Regions from separate parts of the Chromobacterium sp. CV08 genome, predicted to be linked through region 1. Evidence: riboswitches for the same ligand, from Rfam matches in the RefSeq annotation. Region 1 holds a riboswitch; the other holds the start of a gene.
The links. Region 1 has a riboswitch for thiamine pyrophosphate ahead of WNM05_RS08565 (thiamine ABC transporter substrate-binding protein). Riboswitches for the same ligand answer to the same signal wherever they lie in the genome.
Positions count from the first base shown of each region.

Region 1 (3,240 bases):
GCATGGCCCGCATCAGGGGTTTCAGCTGGTAGTGGCCGCGGCGGAAGTCGGCGGCCAGCTTGTTCACCGTCGCGGCGTCCGGCGTCGGCGACACGAAGTTGCGCCACAGCTTGTTGGCGACGAAGACGGCGGTGCCGGGCTGCTGCAGCAGCAGCTCGATCACGTCGTCGCCGTCGAAATTGCCGCGCTGGCCGAAGATGAGCTTTTCGCCGGTGTCGCGCAGCCGCGGGCGGACGATGAACTGGTCGTCGCGGTCCAGGCCCCAGCCGGTGAAGGCGCGCGCCGCCTCGCGGATGTCCTGCTCGCTGTAATGGCCTTCGCCCAGCGTGAACAGCTCCATCACCTCGCGGGCGAAGTTCTCGTTGGGCTGTTCCTTGCGGTTGTTGGCGGTGTCCAGGTAGCGCATCATCGCCGGGTCGCGCGCCACCGCGTGCAGCAACTGGCCGAAGTCGCCGAGCGCGTAGTGCCGCAGCAGCAGGTTCTGCTGGTACATCATCTGCGGCGAGCGCACCTTGTCCAGCGCCGACACGAAATGGTTGTGCCAGAACAGCGTCATCTTCTCGGTCAGCGGCGACGGCGTGTCGCGCATCTCGGTCAGCCACCAGCTGCGCAGCTCGACGGCGTGCTGGTTGCGCTCCTGCTGCAGCGCCTTCTTCTGTTCCTCGGAGAGGCCCGGCTGTCCGGGACGTTCGAACGGCTCATTGGCCCAGCCGGGCGGCGCGGTGACCGGCTGGCTGCGGACGCCGGCCAGGATCTTGTCGACGGCGGCTTCGCGGCTCAGCGGCGCCAGCGCGGCGATCTGCGCCGGATTGGCGCCGAAGCCGGTGCGCAGCAGCAGGTGGCGGGCGCCGTCGACGCCGATGTCGGCCAGCGCCGTCAAAGGCAGGCCGAGCAGGGCGGAGGCGAGCACTATGGTTTTGATCATCCAGATTCACCACGGCATGCGGAATGACTATTCGACCGTCAGCATAGCCGTCGGTTTTCGCTGCGGTATTAAGCGAGGGGGTCAGAGTGTTAAGTTGTTTGCTCATCTGGGCTATACTGGCGCCCTGTCACCGGGGGTGCCCGCAACGCGGGCTGAGAGACACCCTGAGAACCTGATCTGGGTCATGCCAGCGGAGGGAGCGTGATGCGCGGGCGCCGTCCCGCCGGCCCGCTTGCTCCGTCGTCCACGCACGGAGAGTTTGATGAAGTTCATTCCCACGCTTGTCGCCGCCGCCCTGGGCCTGTCCGGCCTGTCCGTCCACGCCGCCGAACTGCGCGTGCTGGCGCACAGCTCGTTCAGCGTCGACAAGCCGCTGCTCGCCGCCTTCGAGAAGGAGACCGGCGCCAAGGTGTCCATCATCAAGGCCGGCGACGCCGGCGAGATGGTCAACAAGTTGATCCTGACCAAGTCCAATCCGATCGCCGACGTGGTGTTCGGCCTGGACAACAGCCTGATGGGCAAGGCCGAGCAGGCCGGCGCGCTGGCGCCGCTGCCGGCGGAGTTGGCGAAGGGCGGCAAGGTGAGCCTGCCGGGCGCCGCCGCCGTCGACTACGGCTATGTGACGCTGAACTACGACAAGGCCTGGTTCGCCAAGAACAAGCTGCCGCTGCCGAAGAGCCTGAACGATCTGGCGCTGCCGGCCTACAAGAATCTGCTGGCGGTCGAGAATCCTGCCACCTCCAGCCCCGGCCTGGCTTTCCTGGCCGCGACCATACACGCCTTGGGCGAGGACAAGGCCTTCGCGTTGTGGGGCAGGCTGCGCGACAACGGCGTCAAGGTCAGCAAGGGCTGGACCGAGGCCTATTACACCGATTTCTCCAAGAACGGCGGCGGGCGGCCCATCGTGGTCAGCTACGCCACCAGCCCGGCGGCCGAGGTGTTCTACAGCAAGGAAAAACTGAACGAAGCGCCGACCGGCAATCTGCTGTTGCCGGGTACGGTGTTCCGCCAGGTCGAGGGCGCGGCGCTGGTCAACGGCGGCAAGGAGGCCAAGCTGGCCGAGCGCTTCATCGCCTTCCTGCGCTCGGACACGGTACAGAAGGACATCCCGACGCGGATGTGGATGTATCCGGTGTCGGAGCGCGTCGCGCTGGACCCGGTGTTCAGGCACGCGCCGCAGCCGTCGGCGCACGACACGCCGGACAACGCGACGCTGGCCGCCAAGCAGCGCGGCTGGATTGCCCGCTGGACGCGGGTGGTGCTGAAATCGGGCGTCTGAGCCGCTGTCCCATCATCGCGGAGCCTCAATGAAGATAAACGACATCGTCAGTTCCCGGCTGATCCTGCGCCATCTGGACGCCGATTGCCTGCGGGCCTGCCTGAGCGGCGACGCAGTCGCCGCCGCCGAGCGCCTGGGCGCCCGGCCGGCCGAAAGCTGGCTGGAGGAGGCGGCGCTGATGGAAGTCCGCCTCGCCGACATGGCCGAAGAGCCGCGCTACGCGCCGTGGTCGGTGCGGGCGCTGCTGCGTCGCGACGATCTGGCCATGGTCGGCCACATCAACTTCCACACCTTGCCCGGCCACCCGTATCTGAACGGCTACGGCGACGTCGAGCTCGGCTATACGGTCTACCCGGCCTTCCGCCGCCTGGGCTACGCCCGCGAGGCGCTGCTGGCGATGGCCGGCTGGGCGGCGGCGCAGGGCGGCGTGTCGCGGCTGGTCCTGTCCATCGCGCCGGACAATCTGCCGTCGCAGGCGCTGGCCGCGCAGCTGGGTTTCGCCAAGGCGGGCCAGGTGCGCGACGACGACGGCTGCGAGGATGTGCTGACGGCCGACTGGCCGTTGCCGGGAGCCGCTGTTTGAGGCAGTCCGCCGTTCCCCGGGCCATGCTGGCCGGACTGCCTTTGTCGTTCCTGCTGGCGCTGGCCGTCGCGCCGCTGCTCCGGCTGCTGGCCGAGGGCGGCCTGCAGTTCAGTTCCGGCCTGCTGGCCGATCCCTATCTGCGCTGGCGCCTGCTGTGGTCGCTGGGCCAGGCCGCGGCCAGCTGCCTGGCCTGCCTGGCGCTGGGCGTACCGCTGGCCTGGCTGCTGGCGCGCTACCGTTTTCCCGGCCGCGCGGCGCTGCTGCGCCTGCTGTTGCTGCCCTTCGTGATGCCGACGCTGGTGGCGGCGATGGGCGTGCTGGCGCTGTTCGGTCCGCAGGGCCTGCTGGGCGTCGATCTGCAGGATACGCCGTGGCTGCTGCTGTACGGCAATCTGTTCTTCAATCTGCCGCTGGTGGTGCGCGCCGGCTGCGACGGCTTCGCCCAGGTGCCGG
Region 1 is NZ_CP150453.1:1,775,907-1,779,146, forward strand. It holds gene WNM05_RS08560 (DUF1800 domain-containing protein) at 1-925, opposite strand, end outside; TPP riboswitch at 1,048-1,142, shown strand; gene WNM05_RS08565 (thiamine ABC transporter substrate-binding protein) at 1,188-2,204, shown strand; gene WNM05_RS08570 (GNAT family N-acetyltransferase) at 2,233-2,787, shown strand; gene WNM05_RS08575 (ABC transporter permease) at 2,784-3,240, shown strand, end outside.

Region 2 (3,240 bases), 1.5 Mb from region 1:
CGCCCTGTTCGGCCTGCTCGATCAGCGTGTCGCGGAAGATCTCCCACGTCAGGTCCTCGGCCTTGCCGTTCACCTTTTCCAGCGCCTGGTAGATGGGCACGGTGCCGATAGGCACCGGCGAGTTGCGCAGTATCCACTCGCGCGTCTCGTGAATGTTCTTGCCGGTGGACAGGTCCATGATGGTGTCGGCGCCCCAGCGTATGCCCCAGGTCATCTTGTCGACTTCCTCGGAAATCGACGAGGTGACCGCGCTATTGCCGATATTGCCGTTGATCTTCACCAGGAAATTGCGGCCTATGATCATAGGCTCGGATTCCGGGTGATTGATGTTGGCCGGGAGGATGGCCCGGCCGGCGGCGATCTCGTCGCGGACGAATTCCGGCGTGATCTCGTCCGGCAGCCGGGCGCCGAAGCCCTGGCCCTGGTGCTGGCGCGTCATCAGATCCAGCAGCCGCCGGTTGCCGGTGGCCTCCAGCGAGGCCACATAGGCGCGGCGGTTCAGATTCTCCCGGATCGCGACGAACTCCATCTCCGGCGTGACGATGCCGCGGCGCGCGTAATGCAGCTGGGTGACGTTGCGGCCGTCCCTGGCGCGCCGCGGCTTGCGCTGCAGATTGAAGCGCAGCTCGGCGAGCTTGGGATCGGCTTCGCGGGCGCGGCCGTATTCGCTGCTGAGGCCGTCCAGCTGCTCGCAGTCGCCGCGTTCGGCTATCCAGGCGGCGCGCAGCGGCGCGAGGCCGCTCTGGATATCGATGCGGACGGCCGGGTCGCTGTACGGACCGCTGGTGTCGTAGACGAAGATGGGCGGGTTCTTCTCGCCGCCGAACTGCGTCGGCGTGTCGGCCTGTACGATCTCCCGCATCGGCACGAGCAGGTCCGGGCGGCTGCCCTCGACATGGATCTTGCGGGAATTGGGCAGCGGCTGAATGGCGGCGGCGTCGACCACCATCTGCTTGTTGACGGGCGCGTTCATCGGGCGGTTCTCCAAAAGCGATGAAACGGCGCAAGGAGCGATCCGGACGAACCGGCTGCGGGATATGGCGCGGCCATAGAGGGCAGGTGACGCTTCCCTACGCCGGTATTATCCGGGTCAGGTTCCAAGGGTATTTCTCACCCGCGCCTTGCCATCCGAGCCCATGACCTACACTTCGGTAGTCATCGGCGTCGAACGCCAGGCGCAGGACCCCTAGCGATGCTGTGTGAAGGTAAGGCAAATATGGGATAATCGCAAGCAATCTGGATTGCTGACAAAGCATCTCGTACTGATGACGAGGCGCCCTTGCAGGGCAGGAGGGTGGCATGCGTGCGAATTTTCAATTCGCTCAGCGGAGCGATTGGGATTCAATGGTCAGGCTGCGGACTCCGGCACTTATGTGGAGAGGCCCGGCTTTGCCGGATCCTGTAAAATCGCCCCCATTCACTTTGTCAGCAGCCTGTATCGTCATGACTCGAGTCCTTGCCGCCGCCGATGTCCCGCGCGGACGGAGCGGACTCCCAGCCCTCCGGAGTTTAAGTTGATGGATTTTGAAAAAACCCGTTTCAACATGGTCGAACAACAGATTCGCCCGTGGGACGTCCTGGATGCCGCCGTGCTGGATCTGCTGTTTCACGTGAAACGCGAGGACTTCGTCGCCGACAACCAGCGCCAGCTGGCCTTCGTCGATACCGAACTGCCGCTGCCGAACGGCGGCAAGATGCTGCAGCCGAAGATGGAAGCCCGACTGGCGCAGGACGCCGCGATCAAGCCGACCGACAAGATCCTGGAGATCGGCACCGGCAACGGCTACCTGACCGCGCTGCTGGCCAAGCTCGGCAAGCAGGTTGTCAGCGTCGAAATCGATCCGGCGCAGAAGGAACGCGCCGCCGCCAGCCTGAAGAAGGCCGGCATAGACAACGTCACCCTGGTCGAAGGCGACGGCGTGCTGGGCCTGCCGGCGCAAGCGCCGTACGACGTGATCGTCGTCGCCGGCTCGCTGCCGGTGGTGCCTCAGCAGCTGAAGGACCAGCTGGCCGTCGGCGGCCGCCTGATCCTCGTCGTCGGCGACCTGCCGGTGATGAGCTGCATGCTGATCGAACGCCTGTCGGATGCCACCTTCCGCGAAACCGCGCTGTTCGAAACCTGTATCGGCCGCCTGCGCAACTACCAGGCTGTCGAGCCGGTCCGTTTCAGCTTCTGATCATGCTGCGCGAAATCACCGCACCGGAACTGGCGGCGCTGCTGGCCGACACGCAGGCCGCGCGCCCGCTGCTGCTCGATGTACGCGAGAGCTGGGAAGTCCAGCTGGCGCACATCGAGGGCAGCGTCCACATTCCGATGAATTTGATCCCGATCCGGAACGGCGAGCTGCCGGACGATACCGTCATCGTCGCGATCTGCCATCACGGCATGCGCAGCGCCCAGGTGGCGCTGTTCCTGCAGAACGCCGGCTTCGAGCAGGTGCTGAATCTGCAGGGCGGCATCGACGCCTGGTCCGTCCAGGTCGATCCCAGCGTCGCCCGGTATTGATGTCTTGGCGCGTCTTCCCTCCGGGGGGGCGCCTCCTGCAACACCGCCTCCGGGCGGTGTTTTGTTTTGGAACGAATCGCGCAGCCATCTTTCCAAGCCAGGTCAACCGCCTGGCGATCCGCCGCAAAGAACCCGATATGCCTACTCTGACCTACCTCGCCCCCGCACTCGCCCGCGTCCATCCCGACTGGGAGGCGGTGCTGGACCAGGCCGCCGTCGCCTCCCGCCTGACCGAGATAGACCGCCAGCTCAGCCTACAGCAACAGAACGGCAAGACGTTGTTTCCGCCGCCGCCGCAGGTATTCAACGCGCTCAGCTTCGCCGCGCCCGCCGACGTCAAGGTCGTGATACTCGGACAGGACCCGTACCACGGCGACGGCGAGGCGATGGGCTTGTCGTTTTCGGTGCCGGACGGCGTGCGCGTGCCGCCGTCGCTGCGGAACATCTACAAGGAGCTGGCGGCCGACCTCGGCCTCGGCATCCCATCCAGCGGCGACCTCACCCACTGGGCGCGGCAGGGCGTTCTGCTGCTGAACAGCGTGTTCACCGTCGAGCGGGATCAAGCCGGCAGCCATGGCAAGCTCGGCTGGCAGACGGTCAGCGACGCGCTGATCGACGCCGTCAACGCCGACAATCCCGGCTGCGTGTTCCTGCTTTGGGGCAATTGGGCGCAAACCAAGGCCGAGCGCATAGACCAGGGCCGCCACCTGGTGCTGACCGCCGCCCATCCGTCG
Region 2 is NZ_CP150453.1:242,833-246,072, reverse strand. It holds gene thiC (phosphomethylpyrimidine synthase ThiC) at 1-949, opposite strand, end outside; TPP riboswitch at 1,051-1,198, opposite strand; gene WNM05_RS01150 (protein-L-isoaspartate O-methyltransferase family protein) at 1,518-2,177, shown strand; gene WNM05_RS01145 (rhodanese-like domain-containing protein) at 2,180-2,506, shown strand; gene WNM05_RS01140 (uracil-DNA glycosylase) at 2,644-3,240, shown strand, end outside.
Region 2: linked by a shared signal. The riboswitch ahead of thiC (phosphomethylpyrimidine synthase ThiC) and the one ahead of WNM05_RS08565 (thiamine ABC transporter substrate-binding protein) in region 1 are both predicted to bind thiamine pyrophosphate.